Regions from separate parts of the Vibrio aphrogenes genome, predicted to be linked through region 1. Evidence: predicted binding sites of a transcription regulator. Region 1 holds the regulator's gene; the other holds the start of a gene.
What was found. Region 1 encodes MetJ, which represses methionine synthesis genes. Its sites were predicted from a motif close to TTAGACNTNTANANGTCTAA; they were not measured.

Region 1 (6,562 bases):
AACGACTGCTATACCCAAAATACGCCAAGGTATTATGTTATGAGGATATTTTATGTCCTTAATTTGATACTGAATAGCATTAGGTTAACAAATCCTACATGCTTTAAGTGATATGCGTCACATAGCAAGTTTTTGATTTATAGGCTTTATTGATTTAAGAGGGTATGCCCATGTTTAAACTAAGGTTAAAGACAAAAATAATAAGAAGATTCTTATCAATAATAGCCGACTTAGCTCAAGGTTAGACGACTAACTTAAATCTTGCGGCTCAACATCGAGGTTCCAACGAACTTTTTTGGCTAAAGGTAAAAGTTGAATGGCGGTTTTAGATGACAGTAATAGGCGTTGCATTTGACTACGAGTGCTTACTTGTAACATTAATTGCCAACGGAATTTGCCCGCTCTTTTGGCTAAAGGAGCCGGCATTGGGCCAAGTACTAAACATTGCTCATCGAATAAAGGGTGCGCCTCTAAGGTATAGCGAACCTGGCGTAAGAAGGCTTCAACATTGTCATTGTGGTTAGCTTCTGCACGGAAAAGGGTCAAAAAGCTGTACGGAGGTAACTGAGCCATTTTGCGTTCTGCTAAAGCGGTTTGAGCAAAGTGCTGATAATTTTTATGTAGCAAAGATTGTAATAGTGCGTGCTCGGGATGATGGGTTTGCAATAGCACTTCACCGGGTTTACTAGCGCGACCGGCACGTCCTGCCACTTGAATAAATAATTGGGCTAATCGTTCTGAAGCGCGAAAATCACTGCTATAAAGAGAACCATCGACATCTAAGAGCCCGACTAAGGTGACATTCGGAAAGTGGTGACCTTTCGCCAGCATTTGTGTGCCGATCAGAATTTGATATTCACCTGAGCGGATCGATTCTAATGCACTTTCTAAGCTGCCTTTACGACGAGTACTGTCCCGATCAATACGAATGGTTTTAAATTCAGGAAACAAGATCTCTAATTGTTTTTCTAACTGTTCGGTTCCTACTCCTACCGAAACCAGTTGAGTGGAGCCACAACCTTGGCATTGCTGAATTACCGGGCGTTGTGAACCACAATGATGGCAACGAATTTCTTGGTTCCCTTGATGATAGGTGTAATAGGCATCGCAGCGTTTGCATTCCGCGATCCAGCCACATTCATGACACATCAGTGCCGGAGAAAATCCACGGCGATTCAAAAAGAGCATCACCTGATTACCAGCATTTAAGTGACGGCGCATTTGTGCAATTAAAGGGGCGGATAACCCTCCTTCTAAATACAATCCTTTAATATCTAAGACATGATGTTTGGCTGCACTAGCATTACCCGCGCGTTGAGTTAGGCTGAGGTAATGGTATTTGCCACTTTGAGCATTGTGTAAGCTTTCTAACGCTGGCGTTGCTGAGCCTAACACCACCGGAATGTTTTCTTTATGGCCACGCATCACCGCCACATCACGAGCATGATAACGTAAACTATCTTGTTGTTTGTAGGAGGCGTCGTGTTCTTCATCTACGATGATAATGCCGAGATCAGCAAATGGCGTAAATAAGGATGAGCGAGTTCCAATAATAATACCGGCTTGACGTTCACGGGCGGCCAACCAAGCATTAAGCCTTTCGCTGTCATTTAAGCCTGAGTGCATCACTTCAATGGGAACATGAAAGCGGCGCTTAAATCGATTGATGGTTTGTGGGGTTAACCCAATTTCAGGTACTAACACCAAGGCTTGCTTGCCAGCGGCTAAGACTGGCTTGATTAAGTTTAAGTACACTTCGGTTTTACCAGAACCGGTCACACCGTCAATCAAATAACAGCCAAATCCTGATGCTTGATTGATGGTGGCAACTGCAATGGCTTGCTCGGCATTGAGTTGGGGTTTGTGTTGCTCATTTTCGATCAGGTTAGGCCACACAGTTTTTGCCGGTTGAGTATGTTTCATTTCAATCCAGCCTTTTTGCTGCAGCGCTTTTAAAGTGGCACTGCTAATGCCTTCATCGATCATTGCTTGATGAGGTAAAGAGGAAGACTCCAGCAAACGCACCACTTTTTCTTGTTGGTGCGCACGGCCAAATCCTTGGATTAATTTGTTTTTACCTGCTTCGGTAAGGTGCCAGGTTTTTAAGCTGGTAAAGTCCGCAGTTTTGCCTTTTTTTAATAAAGCCGGTAAGGCCATCGCCAAGGTTTCTCCAAGAGGGTATTGGTAAAACTGGCTGCACCATTGCAATAATTGATACAGCGGCGCCGGCCAAATCGGATGGGTATCGAGACTGGCTTTGATGGGTTTAAGTTGCTCTCGCGGAAAGTCTGAATGATCGACTATATTAATGACAATCCCAACCAGAGTTTGCCGCCCAAAAGGGACAGAGACACGGCCGCCAATAACCGGAAAAAGGTAATTAGGGATGAGATAATCGAAGCACTTATCTAAAGGAACCGGTAAGGCAACTTGAGCAATATTGGGCTGCATAAGCGAAGAGTGGGTCCTGTTTGCCGTGATAAAACCAATGGAAGGGTATGATAAAACAGCCCATATTGATATAAAACTGAAATATTGTAGAAAAAGAGAGCAAATGAGTTGATCGAAACCAGAGTATTCTCTATTATACTGCGCCTCTAACGATGTATATATCTACATCATTTTTTAGTAACTACGTATGGTGTCTGACCGCTCTTGTAGGTAACTCTTACAAGGGGATGATTCAGATAGCGATACGGACCAATAAAAGGTTTGTCCTATGAAAACTGGTATCCACCCAGAATACAAAGCTGTTAGCGCTAACTGCTCTTGTGGTAACACTTTTGAGTTCAACACAACTCTAGACAAAGAGTCAATCCACCTAGACGTATGTGACAAATGTCACCCATTCTACACTGGTAAGCAACGTATCGTAGATACAGGCGGCCGTGTTGATCGCTTCAACAAACGTTTTGGTGCACTTAGCAGCAAAAAATAATCGATCACTAAAACACTTTAGTGTGAGACCGAATTGGAAAGGGATGCTTAGGCGTCCCTTTTTTCTTATCTAAAATGCGCGACATTAACTACCAAGTTTTAATTTGATCCATTAAGATTGACACTTATCCCTCCGTATACATTTTAGGACTACAGCATAATGTCAGATGATCAGCAGCAAGATGACTTTCGTCAAAGAGCACTTAACTACCACGCTCAACCTACCGCCGGCAAAATCGCTATTGCTTTAACAAAGCCTGCCGATACCGCAGAAGACCTCGCCCTCGCTTATAGCCCAGGGGTAGCAGAACCGGTTCGTGAAATTGCCCTGAATCCTGATAATGCTTATAAGTACACTGCGAAAGGCAATACCGTTGCAGTGATCTCAAATGGTACGGCGATTTTAGGTTTAGGTAATTTAGGCCCCTTAGCCTCTAAGCCTGTAATGGAAGGTAAAGCGCTATTGTTCAAGCGTTTTGCCAATCTTGATTCAATTGATATTCAAGTAAAACATCGCACCATTGATGAATTTATTGATACGGTTGCCAATATTGCCGACACTTTTGGCGGTATTAATCTAGAAGATATTAAAGCTCCTGATTGTTTTGAAATTGAACGTCAGTTGATTGAACGTTGTGACATACCAGTTTTCCATGATGACCAGCATGGTACCGCTATCGTAACGGCAGCAGGTATGTTAAATGCCATTGAGTTACAAGGTAAAAAACTATCAGAATGTAAAATTGTTTGCTTAGGTGCTGGGGCGGCTGCGGTCGCTTGTATGGAGCTCTTGATCAAATGCGGCGCCTTACGTGAAAAGATTTATATGCTCGATCGTAAAGGCGTGATTCATACTCGTCGTGATGACTTGAACGAATACAAACAATTATTTGCCAATAATACGGATATGCGTACCTTAGAAGATGTGATTGAAGGTGCTGATTTATTCTTAGGTGTGTCAGGTCCAAATCTATTACCAGCTGAAGCGCTTGCCTTGATGGCGGATAAGCCGGTTGTTTTTGCTTGCTCTAACCCTGATCCTGAAATCAAACCTGAAATCGCGACCAAAGTGCGTAATGACTTGATCATGGGAACAGGGCGCAGCGATTATCCAAACCAAGTGAACAATGTGATTTGTTTCCCATTCATTTTCCGTGGAGCATTGGATGTGCGTGCCAGTGAAATTAATGATGAAATGAAGCTGGCTGCAGTTGAAGCGATTCGTCAACTAGCAAAACAAGAGGTTCCGGCGGAAGTATTAAAAGCAGCTGGCGTCGATCATCTAGAATTTGGCCCAGATTACATCATTCCAAAACCAATGGACCCACGTTTGCTCTCTGAAGTTGCGGGTGCTGTGGCTCGTGCCGCGGTTGAATCTGGCGTAGCACGTATTGAGTTGCCGGAAGAGTATAAGCGATAACGGAGCTCGAATTTCGTTTCTCGTTATTCGAAAAAGCAAAAGCCAGAACGTTGATTCGTTCTGGCTTTTTATTATGAGTAACTAAAAATTTATAGTGGTGAATTAAAACGAGAAAGAATATTCGAGAAACGAGCCACGAATATGCGAGACACGTTTTTAATCATCAAAATTTTCGAATTCAATCCCCATTTCCGTCATTAAACGTTTTACTTCCGTTGGGATATCATCAGGGCGGTCTTTACGTAGATCTTCATCTGTTGGTAAAGGTTGGCCGGTATAAGCATGCAAGAAGGCTTCACATAGCAACTCACTGTTGGTTGCGTGGCGTAAGTTATTGACCTGACGGCGAGTGCGTTCATCGGTCAAAATCTTCAGTACTTTTAAGGGAATTGAAACAGTGATTTTTTTGACTTGTTCACTTTTTTTTCCATGCTCTGCATACGGGCTAATGTATTCACCATTCCAATCTGCCATCACACACCTTCGTTATTGATTATTTAAAATTTGTGGCTGTGGGTAATTTTAGGTGCATTTACCGCCAAAAGTAAAGACACTTAGATGGCTAGAAGTCTTGACGTCCTGCTTTGGCAGCGATAAAGTTAACCTCTCTTTAGACACTGTGAGCCTGTAGAGTCAAATGATCGTAGACATCTTCATCGTCAGTGATGACTTATGCCTTGATTGATATGATTATTTTAAGAAATTCCCTAGGCAAAAATAGCGCTTTAATAGTATTTAAGTATAGTGTCTATATACATTGATTGAGCACGTAACGTAAGGAATACACCAATGAGTTCAAGAAAGCCCGCGACTGTCGCTGTTCGAACCGGAATTGAATCTGATAGCCAATTTCATGCCGTCGTTCCGCCAATTTACCTTTCGACCAATTATGGCTTTCCTGCTTTTGGTGAAGTGCCTCAATATGATTATACTCGCTCTGGTAACCCCAATCGTGGTTTGCTAGAACAAGCTCTGTCTGAATTAGAACAAGGCGCTGGTGCGGTTATTACTAATTGTGGCACTTCCGCTTTGAACTTATGGGTTTCGGCCTTTATCGGCCCCGATGACTTAATCATCGCTCCCCATGATTGTTATGGTGGGACTTACCGCTTGTTTAATACTCGGGCCCAAAAAGGAGATTTTAAGGTTCAGTTTGTTGATCAATCCAATCAAGCGGAATTTGATGCGGCGCTCGCTAACAAGCCGAAGTTAATCTTATTAGAAACCCCTTCCAATCCTTTAGTGCGAGTGGTGGATATCGCACAAGCTTGCGCAAAAGCCAAGCAAGTGGGCGCATTAGTGGCCGTAGATAACACCTTCTTGACACCGGTGTACCAAAAACCGTTAACCTTAGGGGCAGACTTTGTGGTGCATTCGACCACCAAGTACATTAATGGTCATTCCGATGTGATTGGTGGCGTCATCATTGCAAAAGAAGCCGAGCATGCTGAAACATTAGCCTGGTGGGGAAATTGCATTGGGGCAACGGGCACACCGTTTGATAGTTATATGACGCTTCGTGGCCTGAGAACCTTGCCAGCCCGGATGCGTGTTCATGAAGAAAGCGCCCAAACTTTACTGGCTTATCTTCAACAACAGCCTTTAGTAGGGACGATTTACCATCCGAGTTTACCGCAGCATCCTGGGCATGATATCGCCAAAGCTCAGCAAAGTGGTTTCGGCTCCATGCTCAGTTTTGAAATCAATGGCAGCATGGAACAACTCAAGACCTTCGTGGGTCAGTTACAACTATTTTCTCTAGCGGAGTCGTTAGGTGGAGTAGAAAGCTTAATGTGTCACCCTGCATCAATGACTCATCGAGCTATGTCAGATGAAGCACAAGCAGAAGCGGGGATTTCGCCGCTATTATTGCGTGTTTCTGTTGGATTAGAGGACAGTCAGGATTTAATCGCTGATTTAGAGCAAGCTTTCAAAAAAGCACAAGAGGTAGCGTAAATGACATCTGCTCGTCAGTTACACAAATTTGGTGGTAGTAGTTTGGCCAACCCAGAGTGCTACAAACGAGTCGCCAACATTTTAAAAGAATATTCATCTCCAGCCGATATTATCGTCGTCTCTGCGGCAGGCAGTACTACTAACCGTTTGATCGATTGGATCAGTGCGTTAGAAAAAGATGGTCGTATTGCACATGAAGTTTTACAGCAATTACGCCAGTTTCAAATTGGCTTGGTGGAAGAACTATTA
Region 2 (6,562 bases), 760 kb from region 1:
TCTAAAGGTTTTAAGATCACATCGCCATGCTGTTCACGGAATGCTTTAATTTTTTCTGCTTTACGCGTCACTAAGGTTGTCGGGGTTAGCTCAGGGAACCAAGCGGTAAATAATTTTTCATTACAATCGCGCAAGCTTTGAGGTTTATTTACGATGACAGTGCCTTGCTCTTCAGCACGCTCTAAAATGTAGGTTGCGTAGATATATTCGGTATCAAAAGGCGGATCTTTACGCATTAATACTGCGTCGAGCTCTGCAAGGTCAATCGATTGTTCACTGGTAAATTCGTACCATTTATTTTTATCATCAAATAGTGTGACGATTTTGGTATCGGCTAATGGTTTGCCTTGCTCAAGGTGCAGATCCGACATTTCCATGTAATGGATCTCCCAGCCACGACGCTGCGCTTCTAATAGCATGGCGAAGCTTGAATCTTTTTTGATGTTAATGGTAGAAATCGGGTCCATTACGATGCCAATTTTCATCATTGATACTCCATAGTTGGCGAATGCATGAATACCAGTATTTGGTATGAAAGTTGCCTATTAGCCGAGATCGCCGAAACGAACTTGTAAGGCGGTTATTGCCGCTAAACCTGCGGTTTCTGTGCGTAGTACACGAGGACCTAATAAGGTTTCTTCAAATTGATATTGTTCGGTCATTTGAATTTCTTCATCTGACAACCCACCTTCAGGGCCGATCAATAAGCGGACTTTAGTGACAGGGGCAGGTAAGGTGTTGATTGAGTATTTTGCTCTTGGGTGCAAGTTCAGTTTTAGGCCATCGTAGTCTTCTGCGCACCATTGCTCAAGCTGCATTAAAGGGCGAATGGTAGGAACAATATTACGGCCACATTGTTCACAAGCGGCAATCGCAATTTTTTGCCATTGTTGCAGTTTCTTTTCAAAGCGTTCGGCATTGAGCTTGACGCCACAACGTTCTGAAATTAATGGAGTGATGGTATTAACGCCGAGTTCTACGGCTTTTTGAATGGTAAATTCCATTTTATCGCCACGGGAAATAACTTGCCCTAAATGGAGATCTAAAGAAGATTCAATACTACGTTCAACTCGTTCTTGAAGTGCTACGGTAACGTTTTTTTTCGATACGGAAGAAATGATGGCGGGAAATTCTGCTCCTGAACCATCAAATAACAGAACTTCTTGCCCTGTGGTCATGCGTAGGACACGGCCAACGTGACCGGCGGCATCTTCAGATAGGTTAACTTCTCCCAATCCAACAAGGGGTTGAGGGTGATAAATTCTAGGGATTCTCATGTAGTGACCTGTGTAAGCTCAAGCGCTTTTCTTAACATGGATGTTTTTATAGTAAAAAACAAGGGCAAATGGATTAACTTATTGTTGAGGTGTTAGTGGTGTGCCACAGATCGTGCAATGATACTGGGTTTGGCGGCGTAACACTTTATTGTGTCTGCGAATGGATAGCTGATGTTCGCGACACTGGCACCAATAAGGGAAAGTTTGTCCTTGTACTGATGAAATATCAAAATTGTGCCGTGTTGTCGGCGTTAAATTGAAGATGTGGCCCATGACATATTGCCATTCCTTACCGTGAGGTTTCACCCTTCCAAATTGATGATACACCACTAAGTGGGCCAATTCATGAGGGACAACTTCTTGAACAAATGCTTGCTCGTTTTCCAGTAATAACGTTGGATTTAAACGTATTTGCCATTGTCGTAAATAAGCTTTACCTGCCACCTTACCACGCACATTATATAAGATTTCAGGCATCGAAAATGAACACCCCAGAGCCTGCTGTGCTTTGGTTAAGTGTGTGATTAAGCTGCGTTGAATATTGTGTTGTATGTGAGGGGGAATCGTTGTTGTCGCCACAATCAATCTCGAATTAAACCTGAACCTTGGCTTAAACTATAAACCAGAGTACAAGTCTAATCGAGATTGCTTCATGACACCATCTTTGCTGACCAATCAAGGGCAAACAAGAGTCGATAAGACGACTTAATGTTTATGAACTCATATTTAAGCGCCAATATTTATGGGGCAATATTTATGAGTCAATCTGTTAGGCTAATGCTTACGACGAATGGTTTGACGATAGCCATGCCAAGTGGCAAACCCTAAAATAGGCATTGTTAAGATCATGCCAATACCTGCGGTAAGAAAGCCAAAGGCAATCCCTAACGCAATCAGCACGGCCCACAGCACCATCGGCGCTACATTTTTTTTCACTGCATTAAAGCTCGTAAATACAGCGGTCATCATATCTACCCGTCTTTCCATCATTAAAGGAATGGAAAATGCAGAGATAGAAAAAATCAGGGCAGAGAAAATTAACCCAACCACGGAGCCACTTACCAAGAAAGGTAAAAATGCAGTTAAAGAGGCTCCTTGCATTTCAGGGTATAAAGCATGCAATAAAGAAGCGACTCGCATCCAAAATATCATGGCAACACAAAGCAGAATCGCAAAGCCCCATTGAGAGACGCCATTACGCTTAATGGCTTTCATTGAATGAAAGAGTTTGGGTTGATGCTGCTTTTCTATTTGCCAACTGGCATCGTATAAACCGAGGGCGAGAAAAGGACCAATCAGCATATAGACTATCAAGCTTGGAAAAATCACCAAATGGGAACCTTGTAGATAAACGAGCCATTCGATAGCGGCGGCGGCAATGGCAAAGCAAACCCCGTAAAAGAAACTGATCACAGGAGCTTTGAAAATATCGCTTAGGCCGAGTTTTATCCATTGTAACGGTGCGGTCAAAGGAAGGCTTTCACAAGGAATGGTGCGCGCATACTCGTGGTCTGGGGTTTTAAAATCGGTTGGTTTTGCTGTGCGAGGCATAAATCCTCCTTAACACTGTAAGAATAAAGAATGTAAGAATAAAGTCTGTGGGTTACCGTCTTTACTTTTTTGTTTATAACTACTGGTTTGTTTATAGCTATTGGCTTGTTTATAACTATTGGTCGAGTTAGCTGTAATTACAAATAATGATGTAAAAATATTTTGTAGGGCGGTGGGGGCAAGCGGAAGTTATTTAGGGGTTAATACAATAAAAAAAGCCCCGACAGCAAGGGTCAGGGCTTAATCATTCAGCGTTTAGTTAGCGTAAATATTATAATCCAGCAAACGCGCGGATTGCTTCGGCTTTGTCGGTTGCTTCCCAAGGGAATTCTTCACGTCCAAAGTGACCGTAAGCAGCCGTTTTCTTATAGATAGGTTGTAGTAGATTCAACATTTCTTGTAGGCCGTATGGGCGAAGGTCAAAGTGTTGACGTACCGCTTCTACGATGATGTCAGAAGGCACTTTTTCAGTACCAAATGTTTCCACCATGATTGAAGTTGGATCTGCCACGCCGATAGCGTAAGAAAGTTGAATTTCACAACGGTCAGCAAGACCAGCTGCCACGATATTTTTCGCCACGTAACGAGCCGCATAAGCTGCACTACGGTCTACTTTTGATGGATCTTTACCAGAGAAAGCACCACCACCGTGACGAGCTGCGCCGCCGTAGGTATCGACGATGATCTTACGACCAGTCAAACCACAGTCACCCATTGGACCACCGATAACAAAACGACCAGTTGGGTTAATGAAGAACTTGGTTTCTTTAGATAACCATTCTGAAGGCAGTACTGGGTTGATGATTTCTTCCATTACCGCTTCACGTAGATCGGGCGTTGAGATGGAATCACAGTGTTGCGTAGAAAGCACAACCGCATCGATACCTACAATTTTACCTTGATCGTATTGGAAGGTAACTTGAGATTTAGCATCAGGGCGTAAGAAATCCAGTTTGCCATTCTTACGTACTTCTGCTTGTTTTTGTACCAGTAGGTGAGAGTAAGTGATTGGTGCTGGCATTAATACATCGGTTTCGTTACATGCGTAACCGAACATAATACCTTGGTCGCCTGCGCCTTGATCTTTAGGGTCAGCTTTATCTACACCTTGGTTGATGTCTGGTGATTGTTTACCGATGGTATTTAATACTGCACAAGAGTTAGCATCAAAGCCCATATCTGAATGGACATAACCAATTTCACGAACGGTTTCACGAGTGATCTCTTCGATATCAACCCATGCAGAAGTGGTTACTTCACCGCCAACCATTACCATGCCGGTTTTTACGTAAGTTTCACACGCGACACGTGCTTTAGGATCTTGCTCTAAAATTGCATCTAATACGGCATCAGAAATTTGGTCAGCAATTTTATCCGGGTGACCTTCAGATACAGATTCTGATGTAAATAAATGTTTAGACATTCGCAAATGCTCCACTTTAAATCACCACGTTCACTGGAGGGTTACTGAGGGTGATTGAGTTAGAAAAGACGCGTTAGCCTGTCATTTCTCATCATCGAGTGGAGAGAGAAACTACGGATTGGCTTAACGCGTCTTATTAAAAATAGTTAAGTATTAAAACACTCTGTTTGTAGGTGTTTCTACATCTAGACGTCTATTTTAGTTTTGATTAGTCGAATTACAAGACTTTTTTGCAAATAAAGAGGAACAAATGATAACCAAGAAGAGCATAAACTGACGCTGAGGACTCCAATTAGCAGGTAGAGCTTGCGCTTAGGCATTCGATTGCGCTCTCATAAATGTTGGTGTGGCTGACAATTTATGTGACCTTGATAAAAAAGCCCGGAAAAGAGCGAAAAAAAGGCATTTTTGACTCCGTTAATATTTGCAGTCATGCGGGGGCTTTGCGACAATACCGAGCAGCATTAAGGCGGGCTCACTCTCTAAGCTTGCTTTTCCAACCTTAATAAATCGCTTATGCAAATCCAGGAGCAGACATGACGTCTCGTAAAGATCTAGCAAATGCAATCCGTGCACTGAGCATGGATGGTGTTCAACAAGCTAATTCCGGTCACCCAGGTGCCCCAATGGGCATGGCCGATATCGCTGAAGTGCTTTGGCGTGGTCATTTAAATCATAACCCACAAAACCCAGAGTGGTTTGATAGAGACCGTTTCGTGCTATCCAATGGCCACGGCTCAATGTTGATTTACTCTTTACTTCACCTTTCTGGTTACAACCTTCCTCTTTCTGAACTGAAAAACTTCCGCCAACTGCACTCTAAAACTCCAGGCCACCCTGAATACGGTTACGCACCTGGCGTTGAAACGACGACGGGTCCTTTAGGCCAAGGTATCACCAATGCGGTTGGTATGGCATTAGCTGAAAAAGCACTCGCGGCACAATTTAACCGCGAAGGTCATGATATCGTTGATCACTTCACCTACGTTTTCTTGGGTGATGGTTGTTTAATGGAAGGTATTTCACACGAAGCAGCTTCTTTAGCGGGTGTGTTAGGCCTAGGTAAATTAGTCGCGTTCTGGGATGACAACGGTATTTCTATCGATGGTCATGTAGAAGGTTGGTTTGCTGATGATACGCCTAAGCGTTTTGAAGCTTACGGCTGGCATGTTATTCCTGCGGTTGACGGTCACGACGCTGACGCTATTGAAGCGGCGATCGAAGCTGCAAAAGCAGATCCTCGTCCAACGTTGATTTGTACTAAGACGGTGATCGGGTTTGGTTCTCCAAACAAAGCTGGTACTCACGATTGTCACGGTGCGCCACTAGGTGCTGATGAAATTGTTGCAACTAAAGCACAACTTGGTTGGGAACACGGACCATTTGAAATCCCGGCTGACATTTATGCACAGTGGGATGCTAAAGAAGCAGGCGCAGCGAAAGAAGCCGCTTGGAACGAAAAATTAGCCGCTTATGAAGCTGCTTACCCAGAGCTTGCTGCTGAATTCAAACGTCGTATGGCGGGTGATTTACCTAAAGAGTGGGAAGAAAAAGCGAGCGCTATTATTGCTGATCTTCAAGCTAATCCAGCCAACATCGCATCTCGTAAAGCGTCACAAAATGCCCTAGAAGCATTTGGCCAAATCCTACCTGAGTTTATGGGCGGTTCTGCAGACTTAGCGCCATCGAACTTAACCATGTGGTCTGGTTCTAAATCTTTGACTGCTGAAGATGCTTCAGGCAACTACGTCCACTACGGCGTACGTGAATTTGGTATGACGGCTATCATCAATGGTATCGCACTACACGGCGGTTTCATTCCTTACGGCGCAACTTTCCTAATGTTCATGGAATACGCGCGTAACGCAATGCGTATGGCTGCATTGATGAAAGTGCAAAATATCCAAGTTTACACCCATGATTCAATCGGCCTAGGCGAAGATGGTCCAACTCACCAACCGGTTGAGCAAATGGCCTCTCTACGTATGACGCCAAACATGAGCACATGGCGTCCATGTGACCAAGTTGAATCTGCTGTAGCTTGGAAACTGGCGATTGAGCGTAAAGATGCGCCTTCAGCGTTAATCTTCTCTCGTCAAAACCTAGCACAACAAGAACGTACGGCTGAGCAACTAGCGAATATCGCGAAAGGTGCTTACATCCTGAAAGATTGTGCCGGTAAACCTGAGTTAATCTTGATTGCCACTGGTTCTGAAGTTGAATTGGCCGTTGAAGCAGCTGCGCAACTTTCGGCGGAAGGTAAACAAGTACGTGTCGTTTCTATGCCATCTACCGATGCATTTGATAAACA

Region 2: a site for MetJ is predicted at 4,429-4,448, ahead of metK (methionine adenosyltransferase). Genes of this name have one in related genera too.

What each region holds. Positions count from the first base shown of each region.
Region 1 is NZ_AP018689.1:200,300-206,861, forward strand. It holds gene priA (primosomal protein N') at 250-2,451, opposite strand; gene rpmE (50S ribosomal protein L31) at 2,720-2,938, shown strand; gene VCA1004_RS00970 (malic enzyme-like NAD(P)-binding protein) at 3,098-4,357, shown strand; gene metJ (met regulon transcriptional regulator MetJ) at 4,514-4,831, opposite strand; gene VCA1004_RS00980 (O-succinylhomoserine (thiol)-lyase) at 5,147-6,313, shown strand; gene VCA1004_RS00985 (bifunctional aspartate kinase/homoserine dehydrogenase II) at 6,314-6,562, shown strand, end outside.
Region 2 is NZ_AP018689.1:1,938,171-1,944,732, reverse strand. It holds gene gshB (glutathione synthase) at 1-488, opposite strand, end outside; gene rsmE (16S rRNA (uracil(1498)-N(3))-methyltransferase) at 546-1,277, opposite strand; gene VCA1004_RS08840 (SprT family zinc-dependent metalloprotease) at 1,356-1,841, opposite strand; gene VCA1004_RS08835 (DUF2189 domain-containing protein) at 2,052-2,828, opposite strand; gene metK (methionine adenosyltransferase) at 3,100-4,251, opposite strand; gene tkt (transketolase) at 4,788-6,562, shown strand, end outside.